Linked DNA regions of Nitratireductor mangrovi. The protein of the gene in region 1 binds, or shares a complex with, the protein of each later gene. Links are inferred from orthologs where the notes say so. Each region holds a gene or a part of one and is shown in the gene's direction. Other genes may lie near its edges. The genes, in order: mfd and uvrA.

Evidence for each region.
Region 2: the proteins of mfd (region 1) and uvrA are in contact, whole or in part, in a crystal structure (PDB 4DFC), measured with the Escherichia coli proteins. The link is inferred for Nitratireductor mangrovi from one-to-one orthologs.

The regions. Positions count from the first base shown.
Region 1 is NZ_CP042301.2:1,494,331-1,500,928, forward strand. What follows is about bases 1,218-5,318. They hold mfd (transcription-repair coupling factor), read left to right. Parts: upstream 1,218-1,617; coding sequence 1,618-5,118; downstream 5,119-5,318. Other genes in these bases: recG (ATP-dependent DNA helicase RecG), read right to left, coding at 1,218-1,226; FQ775_RS07300 (succinate dehydrogenase assembly factor 2), read left to right, coding at 1,318-1,605; FQ775_RS07310 (DsbA family oxidoreductase), read right to left, coding at 5,115-5,318. Outside these bases: more of recG, read right to left, coding at 1-1,217; more of FQ775_RS07310, read right to left, coding at 5,319-5,798; FQ775_RS07315 (extracellular solute-binding protein), read right to left, coding at 5,821-6,598. UniProt on the Escherichia coli protein: Couples transcription and DNA repair by recognizing RNA polymerase (RNAP) stalled at DNA lesions. Mediates ATP-dependent release of RNAP and its truncated transcript from the DNA, and recruitment of nucleotide excision repair machinery to the damaged site.
Region 2 is NZ_CP042301.2:1,333,540-1,339,539, reverse strand. The notes cover bases 1,177-4,679. They hold uvrA (excinuclease ABC subunit UvrA), read left to right. Parts: upstream 1,177-1,554; coding sequence 1,555-4,479; downstream 4,480-4,679. Other genes in these bases: FQ775_RS06515 (hypothetical protein), read left to right, coding at 4,587-4,679. Outside these bases: FQ775_RS06530 (single-stranded DNA-binding protein), read right to left, coding at 1-239; FQ775_RS06525 (hypothetical protein), read left to right, coding at 481-798; more of FQ775_RS06515, read left to right, coding at 4,680-4,958; FQ775_RS06510 (nucleoside 2-deoxyribosyltransferase), read left to right, coding at 5,010-6,000. UniProt on the Escherichia coli protein: The UvrABC repair system catalyzes the recognition and processing of DNA lesions. UvrA is an ATPase and a DNA-binding protein. A damage recognition complex composed of 2 UvrA and 2 UvrB subunits scans DNA for abnormalities.

The DNA.
Region 1 (6,598 bases):
CCAAAGCGATGCTGCTCGTCGATGATTGCCAGCACCAGTTCCTTGTAGCGGACCTCGTCCTGGAAGAGCGCGTGGGTGCCGACCACAATGCCGGTGGCGCCGTCCTCGATGCCCGCCAGGATTTCGCGCCGCTCGCGGCCCTTTTCGCGGCCGGTCAGGATTGCCGTCTCTATCCCCGCCTTTCTTGCCAGCGGCGCGATGGTGGCAAAATGCTGGCGAGCGAGGATCTCGGTCGGCGCCATCAGTACCGACTGGCCGCCGGCCTCGGACGCGCGCGCCATGGCGAGCAGGCCGACCACGGTCTTGCCGGAACCGACGTCGCCCTGCAGCAGCCGCAACATGCGCTCCGGCCGGGCAAGGTCGTCGGCGATCTCGGCAAAGGCCTGCTGCTGTGAACCGGTCAGCGTATAGGGCAGGGCGGCGCGAATGGCCTCGACCAGCTGGCCGTCGCCGGACAGCGGCCGGCCCGACAGGCGCCGGATACGGGCGCGCACAAGCGCGAGCGAGAGCTGGTTGGCGAGAAGTTCGTCATAAGCCAGACGCCGGCGCGCGGGATTGTCGAGGTCGACATCCTCCGGTCCCGCAGGGTGGTGCAACCGCGCCAGCGCGCTGCCAAAGGCGGGAAAACTATGGCGGCGCATCAAAGCCTCGTCGAGCCATTCGGGCAGGTCGGGCACATTGGCCAGGGCCTGCTCGAGCGAGCGGCGCAGCACCCGCGGCGAGAGCCCGGCGGTCAATGGGTAGACCGCCTCGACCAGCGGCAACGAGGCAGCCTCGGTCGCATTCACGATGTGGTCGGGATGCACCATCGAGGGCCGCCCGTTGAACCACTCCATGCGCCCGCTCACGACCACGTTTTCGCCAACCGGCAATGCCCTTTCGAGCCAGTTCTGCTTGGCGTGAAAGAAGGTCAGCGCGATCTCACCGGTCTCGTCGTGGGCAAAGACCCTGTAGGGCACGTTGCTCCTGCCGCGCGGCGACGGCTGGTGCCGGTCGACCCTCAGGTCGAGTGTCACGATCGCGCCCTCCGGGGCTGCGGCGATGCCCGGACGGTTGCGGCGGTCGATCAGCGAATGCGGCAGCACGAAAAGAAGGTCGCCGACCCTGACGTCGCGACCGGCAAGATCGGCGGGCACGATCCTGGCCAACAGGTCAGCGATCTTGGCGCCGACGCCGTCGAGCGCGGTGGCCGGAGCGAACAGGGGATCGAGACGTGAGGGCCGCATGACGTGTCAACAATATGAGGCAGGCGATGGCGCGCAAGGCTGACACCGGCGTCGATCCACTATATATCGCCTCGCGAAGGATGATCGTCGGATGACAGGCACCACAAGAAGCAGCGGCACCCTGGAGGTGCGGCGGCGCAAGGCGCACTACCGCGCCCGGCATCGCGGCATGCGCGAGATGGATCTGCTTCTCGGCACCTTCGCCGACGCCAGCGTCGACACGCTGTCGGCGGCGGACATCGATGTGTTCGAGGATCTCCTGGAAGTGCCGGATGCCGAACTCTTCAAATGGATGACCGGCGAGGCGCCGGTCCCCGACCACCACGACACCGAACTTTTTCGCCGGATCCAGGCCTTCTGCCGGGTCTTGCCGATCTGACATAGCCCTTTCATGACACTGCTTCCAAAATTCGGCCTGGCGTCAGCCGCACCCGGCCCGGTCACCGTCGCCGGCGTTGCCGACGGCTTCGAGGCCTTCGCACTTGCCGCCATCTCCGCTGAGGCGGCCACGGACTGTCCGATGCTTTTCGTCGCTCGTGACGGCCAGCGCATCCCAGCGATCCGCGAAGCCCTGGCCTTCGTGGCGCCCGGTCTGCCGGTGCTCGAACTGCCCGCATGGGACTGTCTTCCCTACGACCGCGTATCGCCGGGCGCGGACGCCGCCGCGCGGCGGCTCGACGCGCTGGGCGCCATGATTGCGCTGAAAAAGGCGCCGCACCGGGCGATCGTGCTCTCGACAGTGAACGCGATCCTGCAGCGCATTCCGCCGGCGGCCGCATTGGAGAGCCAGTTTCTGACGGTCAGGCCGGGCAACCAGATCGACATGAAGGTGCTTGTCGAGCGGCTGGAGACCAGCGGCTTCGAGCGCACCGGCACGGTTCGCGACGTGTCCGAATACGCCGTGCGCGGCGGCATCCTCGACCTTTTCGCGCCCGGATCGCCCGAGCCGCTGCGGCTCGACTTCTTCGGCGATACGCTGGAATCGATCCGCGCCTTCGATCCCGCCACCCAGCGCACCACCAGCCAGCGCAACGAACTCGTGCTCAAGCCTGCCAGCGAGGTCGCGCTGACGCCGGAAGCAGTCAGCCGCTTTCGTCGCGCCTATATCGAGGCTTTTGGCGCGCCCTCGCGCGACGACGCGCTCTATGCCGCAATCAGCGAAGGTCGGCGCTTCGCCGGCATGGAGCACTGGCTGCCGTTCTTTCACGAGGGCATGCAAACCGTCTTCGACTACCTGCCGGACGTGCCCGTCGTCTTCGATACGCTTGCCAACGACTCCCTCGGCGAGCGGCATGACCTCATCCGCGACCATTACGAGGCCCGCCGCAACCAGGCAGAAGGCAAGGGGCTGGCGGACGCCACGCCCTACAAGCCATTGCCGCCCGAGCTTCTCTATCTCGATCAAGACGAAGTCTCGGCGGCCGCCTCACAGAGGCTGCGCTGCGATCTCACAGCATTCGAAACACCGGACTCGGCGGGGCGGCGCGTCGTTCATGCCCGTTCCAAGGCTGGCCGCACCTTCGCCGCCGAACGCGCCGATCCCTCCGCCAATGTGTTCGATCACGCCGTTCGCCACCTGACCGCACTTCGCGCATCGGGCAAACGCGTCATGATCGCCGGCTGGACCGAGGGATCGCTCGACCGTCTGTCGCAGATCCTCGACGAACACGGCCTCGGCGGGATGGAGCGCGCGGCCGACCTTGCCGAGCTGGACAAGCTGCCTCCGCAGGAAGCGGGGCTCGCGGTCCTGCCGGTCGAGACCGGGTTCGAGACCGAGCGGCTCGCGGTCGTGTCAGAACAGGATATCCTCGGCGACAGGCTGGTGCGCCGTTCGCGCCGCAAGCGCAGCGCCGACTTCATCACCGAGCTGTCCTCGCTCGCCTCCGGCGACATCGTCGTTCACGCCGACCATGGTATCGGCCGTTTCATCGGCCTGCGCACGGTCGAGGCGGCAGGCGCTCCGCATGACTGCCTGGAGCTGCATTATGCCGGCGATGACCGGCTGTTCCTGCCGGTCGAAAACATCGAGCTGCTGTCGCGCTATGGTTCCGACGCGGCCGACACGGCGCTCGACCGGCTGGGCGGCGGCAACTGGCAGGCGCGCAAGGCGCGGCTCAAGAAGAAGCTTTTGGAAATGGCCGGCCAACTCATCCGCATCGCCGCCGAGCGCGAGATGCGCGGCGCACCGGCGATCCGGCCACCCCACGGCCTTTACGGTGAATTTGCAGCCCGTTTCCCCTACGAGGAGACGGAGGACCAGCAGGGCGCGATCGACGCCGTCATCGATGACCTTGGCGCGGGGCGCCCGATGGACCGGCTGATCTGTGGCGATGTCGGCTTCGGCAAGACCGAGGTGGCGCTGCGCGCCGCCTTCCTCGCCGCCATGGAAGGGTTTCAGGTCGCCGTGGTGGTTCCGACCACGCTGCTGGCCCGCCAGCATTACCGGACCTTCGCCGAACGTTTTTCCGGCCTGCCGGTGCGGGTGCGCCAGGCGTCGCGGCTGGTCGGCGCCAAGGAGCTCGCCGAGACCAAGAAGGGCCTCTGCGACGGCACGGTCGACATCGTGGTCGGCACCCACGCGTTGCTTGGCGCCTCGGTGCGGTTCAAGAATCTGGGGCTGCTGATCATCGACGAGGAGCAGCATTTCGGCGTCAAGCACAAGGAACGGCTGAAGGAGCTGAAATCCGACGTGCACGTCCTGACCCTGTCGGCGACGCCGATCCCGCGCACGCTGCAACTGGCGCTGACGGGAGTGCGCGAACTGTCGCTGATCGCCACTGCGCCCGTCGACCGCATGGCAGTAAGAACCTTCATCTCGCCCTTCGACGCGCTCGTCATCCGCGAGACCCTGCTGCGCGAGCGCTATCGCGGCGGCCAGAGCTTCTATGTCGTGCCGCGCATCAGCGATCTGGCCGAAATATCCGGATTCCTGAAGGAATCGGTGCCCGAACTGAAGGTCGCAACGGCTCACGGACAATTGCCGCCGGGCGAACTCGACGACATCATGAACGCCTTCTATGACGGCAAGTTCGACGTGCTGCTGTCGACCACGATCGTCGAATCCGGGCTCGACATTCCGACCGCCAATACGCTGATCGTGCATCGTGCCGACATGTTCGGGCTCGCCCAGCTCTACCAGCTTCGCGGCCGGGTCGGGCGCTCCAAGGTGCGCGCCTACGCGCTGTTCACGCTGCCCGCCAACCGCACGCTGACCGCCAATGCCGACCGTCGGCTCAAGGTGCTGCAGTCGCTCGACACGCTCGGCGCGGGTTTCCAGCTTGCCAGCCACGACCTCGACATTCGCGGCGCCGGAAATCTGCTTGGCGAGGAACAGTCGGGCCACATCAGGGAAGTCGGCTTCGAGCTCTACCAGCAGATGCTGGAGGAAGCGGTCGCCGAGTTGCGCGGCTCGGGTGAGACCGTCGATACGGGCTGGTCGCCGCAAATCACGGTTGGAACCGCCGTGATGATCCCGGAGGATTATGTCGCCGATCTCCAACTCAGGCTCGGGCTCTATCGGCGACTGGCCGAACTCGAAACCACCGGAGAGATCGACGCCTTCGGCGCCGAACTGATCGATCGTTTCGGCCCGCTGCCGGTCGAGGTCCAGCACCTCTTGAAGATCGTCTACATCAAGGCGCTGTGCCGCCGCGCCAATGTCGAGAAGCTCGACGCCGGTCCGAAGGGCGTCGTCATCCAGTTTCGCGACAAGGTGTTCCCGAACCCGGCAGGGCTCGTCGGAATGATCGCCGAGCAAGGTTCGCTCGCCAAGATCAGGCCGGACCAGAGCGTGGTTTTCATCCGCGACTGGCCGAGCGCCGAAAAGAGGCTGGCCGGCGCCGCGGTGGTGATGACGCAGTTGACGAGGCTGGTGGAGAAGGCCGCGGCCTAGCCAGCCGCCGGCTCCAGTTCGCCGCGCGCCTTGGCCTCGGCGACCTGCCTGATGGCGTCGGCGAGCGCTTCCGGCTCCTGCGCGCCCATCACCGCATAGCGGTTTTCGAGCAGGAAGCACGGCACGCCGCGAATACCCATGCGCGACGCCGTCTCGATCTCGGTGCGCACCGCGTCGCGGTCAGCGTCGGTGGGCAGCAGGCTTTCCACCACGGCGACGTCCATACCGGCATCGCGCGCGGCGTCGATCAGCACGCTGCGATCGCCGACATTCTTGCCGTCCTCGAAATAGGCCTTGAACAGCGCGCCGACCAGACGATCCTGGACGCCGGGGCCGGCGGTCTGGGACCAGCGGATCACCCTGTGTGCATCGAGCGTGTTGGGCGAAACGGCAATCGCGCCGAAATCGAATTCTATGCCTGCTTCCTGGCCGGCACCCAGGACGGTCTTGTGAACCTCTTTCAGCCGCTCCTCGCTGCCGAACTTGGCCAGCATATATGCCTTGCGGTCATGGCCTTCGGCAGGGATGGTCGGATCGAGCTGGTAGGGCCGCCAGCGCACCTCGACCTCGACACCGTCCAGGTCTGCGATGGCCTGTTTCAGCCGCTGCCTGCCGATATAGCACCAGGGACAGACGACATCCGACACGACGTCGATTTGGACCTTGCTGCTGTCGCTCATGGTTGCCTCCGGCCGTTTTGGCCTAATCTGGGGCGTGCCACCAGCTTTGCAACTGGTAGCCGTAAAGCGGCGCCTGGTCAGGGTGCCGGATGCGCTTCCAGCGCGCCACCCACTTTTCGTCGCGGTGATAGAGCGGCACGACATAGGCACCGCTCAGCAGGACCCGGTCATAGGCGCGTACCGCGTCGATGAACTCGTCGCGCTGGCGCGCATTGAGCAGCGCGTCGATCATGGCGTCGAGCGCCGGGTCGGCCGCGCCGGCGAAGTTCCACGAGCCCTGCGCCTCACGCGAGGCGCTGCCCCAGCGGCCGATCTGCTCGACGCCCGGTGACAGCGATGACGGGTAGGAATGCAGGATCACGTCATAGTCGAAGCTCAGGAGGCGCTGCTGATATTGCGCGGCATCGACCGAGCGCAGGCTTGCCTCGATGCCCAGCCGGGCGAGGGTGCGCTGCCACGCAAGCGCCAGTTCCTCCCCGCCCTTGGCGCGCAGCATGATCTCGAACGCCAGCGGCCGCCCGTCAGGCCCGACCAACTTGCCGCCCTGCATGGCGTAGCCCGCCTTCTTCAGCGCCTCGAAACCGTTGCGCAGGAACTCGCGATCGCGCCCCGAGCCGTCCGAAACCGGCGGTGCCCACGTGCCTTGCATGATCTCCGGTTCGACCGAGTCGGGGAAGGGCGCTAGCAGGGCCTTTTCGGCATCGCTGGCCGGCTGTTCCTGGGACGACAGCTCCGAGCCGTCGAAATAACTCTTTGTCCTGGTATAGGCGCCGTCGAACAGGTTGCGGTTCGCCCACTCG
Region 2 (6,000 bases), 160 kb from region 1 along the record:
ATATAAACCTTGGCGCCCTTCTTCAGATATTGCTCGGCCACCTTGGCGAGATTGTCGTTGAAGATCACGACATTGTGCCATTCGGTGCGCTCGCGCCGTTCGCCGGACTGGCGGTCGCGCCACGTCTCGGAGGTCGCGATCCGCATGTTGACGACCGGGTCGCCGGAATTGAGGCGGCGAATTTCCGGGTCCGCGCCCAGATTGCCCACCAGAATGACCTTGTTCACGCTACCCGCCATCACTCGCCTCCACGCTCGTCCGAAACGGAAAATTGCTGATCGGCGCGCATCCTATCCGATCGCCGCCGCCGCCGCGCGGTGCTTCCGCGTTATCGCGGCTCTGTCCACAAGCAGTTTGTTCTTTTTTTGTTCTATATGGGCCGGGCCACGATTGCAAGCGCTGCGCGGATCGTGATCGCGCCCCGATTGGCAAACGGCGCGGTTGATATTATCTCTACGCCTCGATCCCCGGAGCCCGGTCATGCCCAGATTTTTCGCAACCGCCATCGTCGTCGCCGCCGCGTCGCTTGCCGCCATGCCGCTGGCCTCGGCCGATGACAGCCTGCCGGGCGTGAAGCACGGCGCCGGCACGGTCACGACCGACATCCTGATCGGCGAGCCCGAGGACGGCGTGCCGGTCGGCTCGACGCCGGGCTCGTACAAGGTCGGCAATTGGGACGTGACCATTTCGGGCAGCGTCTCCTACCAGATCGGCTTCGGCGGCTATCGCCATGACGGCCGCTCGAGCCCGGTCGTGAACCCGCAACAGCCCGGTCCCAACGCCTCCATCTCCCGATAGGGACGTCCCGCTCCGTCTGAAGCACGGCCCCAGGCGGCACGCGAAGACTATCGCTCGCCGCGCGGCTGCTCGACGGCTGACGCATGACGGCTGGAAGTCGCCCACGCGAAACATCGCGCCCAGACGACATAGCCCCCGAAAAAAGTGAGGCCTCGCCGCTGCCTGTTCCGAGCGCGCGAGGCCTTCCTGGGTTTTTCCCGATCTCCGGGTGTATCAGGTGATCTTCCCGGAGGAGCCGGTCAGGGTCTCGCTCCGGTGCATTCTTCAACGATGTGGTTTGATTTCGACGTGCGGCCCCGTCGGGCGCTCAGGCGTCCGTCAGGTCCGACGTGGTCCCGCCGTGAAACGGGACCTGCAGGGACTGTCCGGCGGATTCATGCCTCTCTCCTCTGCTGTTGGTACCGACACCGTTCCGCGCTCATTCCTCGCACCCGCGTCGTCTCACGGGCGGTCCCGGCTTGCGGTTGACCCGAGGCGGCTGCGGAACTTCCGGGACTCTGCGCCCTCGCCGGCCGGCCTGTCAACAAAAGCGCGCCCGGGCGGGGCAAAATGTGATCGCACGCGGCGGTCAATTGTCCACAAGCGGGTTGTCAGGAGCCCGTTCGGCCTTTGTTCTTTTGACTTGCCCTGCCCGCTCAAAGGAGTCTAACTCGGCTGGCGGGAAGCCCTCGACGCGACGGCGGGGCGACCTATGTAAAGGCGGGCCTGGTCGCGCAGCGCCCATCCCAACCGACACCCGACATGGCATCAGGCGGCATGGCCGAGCACAAGTTCATCTCCATTCGCGGCGCACGCGAGCACAATCTCAAGAATGTCGATCTCGACATTCCCCGCAACAGCCTCACCGTGATGACCGGGCTCTCCGGCTCCGGCAAGTCGTCGCTCGCCTTCGACACCATCTATGCCGAGGGCCAGCGCCGCTATGTCGAGAGCCTGTCGGCCTATGCGCGCCAGTTCCTGGAGATGATGCAGAAGCCCGACGTCGACCAGATCGACGGGCTCTCGCCGGCGATCTCGATCGAGCAGAAGACGACGTCGAAGAACCCGCGCTCCACCGTGGGCACGGTGACCGAGATCTACGACTATATGCGGCTGCTCTTTGCTCGCGTCGGCGTGCCCTATTCGCCGGCCACCGGCCTGCCGATCGAGAGCCAGACCGTCTCCCAGATGGTCGACCGGGTGCTGGCGCTCGAGGAAGGCACGCGGCTTTACGTGCTGGCGCCGATCGTGCGCGGCCGCAAGGGCGAATACCGCAAGGAACTCGCCGAACTTCAGAAGAAGGGCTTTCAGCGCGTCAAGATCGACGGCCAGTTCCACGAGATCGGCGACGCGCCGGCGCTCGACAAGAAATTCAAGCACGACATCGACGTCGTCGTCGACCGCGTCGTGGTGCGCGAGGACCTCGGCGCGCGGCTCGCCGACAGCATCGAGACCTGCCTGAAGCTCGCCGACGGGCTCGCCGTGGCCGAATTCGCCGACCGCCCGCTGCCGCCGGAAGCGCTGTCGGGCGAGGCCGCCAACAAGTCGAAGAACGACACCCACGAGCGGCTGCTGTTTTCCGAAAAGTTCGCCTGCCCGGTGTCGGGCTTCACCATTCCCGAGATCGAGCCGCGTCTTTTTTCCTTCAACAACCCGTTCGGCGCCTGCCCGTCCTGCGACGGTCTCGGCAGCCAGCGCACCATCGACGCCGAGTTGGTCGTGCCCGACGAGGCGCTGTCGCTCCGCGACGGTGCCGTGGCGCCGTGGTCGCGATCGACCTCGCCCTATTACACCCAGACGCTGGAGGCGCTCGGCAAGGCCTACGGCTTCAAGCTCGGCGACCGCTGGCGCGACCTGCCCGACGAGGCCCGCAACGCCATCCTCCACGGCACCGGCGAGCGCCAGATCACCTTTTCCTATGATGACGGCCTGCGCTCCTACCAGACCAGGAAGACCTTCGAGGGCGTGGTGCCCAATCTCGAACGGCGCTGGAAGGAGACCGAATCGGCCTGGAGCCGCGAGGAGATCGAGCGTTACATGTCCTCGGTCCCCTGCCCGGCCTGCGCCGGCTACCGGCTCAAGCCCGAGGCGCTCGCCGTCAAGATCGACGGCCTGCATATCGGCGAGGTCACGGCGAAATCGATCCGCAAGGCCGGCCAATGGTTCGAGGCCCTGCCCGAGCGGCTGACCGCCAAGCAGAACGAGATCGCGGTGCGCATCCTCAAGGAGATCCGCGAGCGCCTCACCTTCCTGAACGATGTCGGCCTCGACTATCTCACCCTGTCGCGCAATTCCGGCACGCTGTCGGGCGGCGAAAGCCAGCGCATCCGCCTCGCCTCGCAGATCGGCTCCGGGCTGACCGGCGTGCTCTACGTGCTCGACGAACCCTCGATCGGCCTCCACCAGCGCGACAATGCGCGCCTGCTCGACACGCTCAAGCATCTGCGCGACCTCGACAACACCGTCATCGTCGTCGAGCATGACGAGGACGCGGTGCTTTCGGCCGACCATGTCGTCGACATCGGCCCCGCCGCCGGCATCCATGGCGGCCGCATCGTGGCGGAAGGCACCCCGGCCGAGATCATGGCCAATCCCAATTCGCTCACCGGGCAATATCTCTCCGGCGCGCTGTCGATCCCGCTGCCCGAGGCGCCGCGGCCGCTGAAGAAGAACCGCCGCATCCGCGTCGTCGGCGCGCGCGGCAACAATCTGCAGAACGTCACCGCCGACATCCCGCTCGGCACGTTCACCTGCGTCACCGGCGTGTCGGGCGGCGGCAAGTCGACCTTCCTGATCGAGACGCTCTACAAGGCCGCCTCGCGCCGCATCATGGGCTCGCGCGAGCACCCGGCCGAGCATGACCGCATCGAGGGGCTGGAATTCCTCGACAAGGTCATCGACATCGACCAGTCGCCCATCGGCCGCACCCCGCGCTCCAATCCTGCCACCTATACCGGCGCCTTCACGCCGATCCGCGACTGGTTCGCCGGCCTGCCCGAGGCCAAGGCGCGCGGCTACCAGCCGGGCCGCTTTTCCTTCAACGTCAAGGGCGGGCGCTGCGAGGCCTGCCAGGGCGACGGCGTCATCAAGATCGAGATGCATTTTTTGCCCGACGTCTACGTCACCTGCGATGTCTGCGCCGGCAAGCGCTACAACCGCGAGACGCTCGAGGTCACCTTCAAGGGCAAGTCGATCGCCGACGTGCTCGACATGACGGTCGAGGAAGGTGCGGTCTTTTTCCAGGCGGTGCCGGCGGTGCGCGACAAGCTCGTCACCCTGGCCAAGGTCGGGCTCGGCTACATCCATGTCGGACAGCAGGCGACGACGCTGTCGGGCGGCGAGGCGCAGCGCATCAAGCTCGCCAAGGAGCTGTCGCGCAAGGCCACCGGCAAGACGCTCTATATCCTCGACGAGCCGACCACCGGGCTCCACTATCACGACGTCGCCAAGCTCTTGGAGGTACTGCACGAGCTCGTCGACCAGGGCAACACCGTGGTCGTCATCGAGCACAATCTGGAGGTCATCAAGACCGCCGACTGGGTGCTCGACCTCGGTCCCGAAGGCGGCGACGGCGGCGGCGAACTGGTCGTCGCCGGCCGCACCACCGACGTCATGGCCGAGCCGCGCAGCTACACCGGGCAGTTTCTGAAGGAGCTGCTGGAGAGAAGGCCGGGGGGAAGAAAGGCAGAGGCGGCGGAGTAGACCTTCGCTCGGATTGGCGGAGCAGCTGGTTGTGCATTGAGTAAATCAATACTTGATAAGGTGAAACTGCCATAGGTAATATTGCGCTCGACTTACGGGAGAGAGCAATGGGTAGCGGCGGCTCGGGACGTTTTAGCGACTATTCTGGCAATAAGAAAACCGGATCAGGTAGTGGAGCGGCCGGTGGCTCAAGCGGCTCCGATAAGTGCCGTGAAGCGTTTTCCGCTAGTCTTGAGGACGTAGCTAGCCACGACTACTACAAGAACCATAAATCCAGTCCTGCGGTTGGTGCTAAGCTATCTGTTCAGGTCAAGGGGCGGGTTGTTGCAGTCATAGGATCGGAGTCGGTTGGATCTCTGCCGACACGCCTCAACTATCTTGCCGGCTGCTTGGAGGATGGGTTCACCTATACGGGAATCGTGACTGCATCCTCGAACGGTAGTAATCCTCAGGTCCAGGCCGATTTTGTTGCTGACTAGATGCCAGGTTCAGTTCCGATACTGATTGGTGAAGTCACGGTCGACTTCACGATGCCGACACGCAGCACGGAAGCAAAGGTAAGACTTGGCGGCGTGGTGCATGCTGCTCGGGGCCTGTGGGCTTCTGGGCAGAACTACGCTGTCGGGGTATTTTGCCCAGCGTACCTGATCGAGCAAGCGCAGGATTATCTGACTAAGCACGGCTGTAGAGACTTTATCCTCCTAGGGGAGGTAACAGGTGCGCCCAACGTCATCGCAATTGCCGACGTGAAAGAGGTTGGACATCAAGGCTACGAAGACCTCCTGCGTGACGAGAGAAAAGTTGTTCCAAATCGCGAGCACGCGGATTTGGGTCGATTTCATTCTGTCGTAATCTTCCCGGGTCGCTATGATTTAGCCGACGTGGTTCGTCAGCTCGACCCCGATGCTCTAGTCACAATCGATATCGCCTACGACGTGGATGACGCTGAATTCCTTCGTTCGCTTTCCGGTCGAATCGACTCGGTGGCAATCTCGACTTCGTCTGAATTGTTCTCCAGCATTGCATCGAGCGACGTTGCCCCAATGCTGGAATTGGCGAAGGACATCGGCGCGAGGCACCTACTGCTGAAAGAGAACCGCGGCGGCAGTAGGCTATTCGATCTCGGTACTGGCGACATCGAATATGTTCCAGCCAGACTAGACGTCACTACAAACTCGGTGGGCGTGGGGGACGTCTTCACAGCCGTGTTTGGCACACTCGACAGCAGCATCCGAGATGCTGCTTGGCGAGGTATGCAAGCCGCAACGATCTATTCACAAACTACGTGGCCGGATGATCTTAAACGGGGCATTGAACGAGAACTACGGTTGCCTATCGACGTCGTCCGCGGTTTGGGCGGCGTCACACTGCCTTGGCATGCGCGCCGGGGTCTGCAAATTTATTTAGCGGCGCCAGACTTCTCGTATGCAGATCATGCTGAAATTCGCGCAGCTGTTGAAGCGTTGGAGTACCACAACTTCTGTGTCAGAAGGCCGGTAAAGGAAAATGGCGAGGCTGATC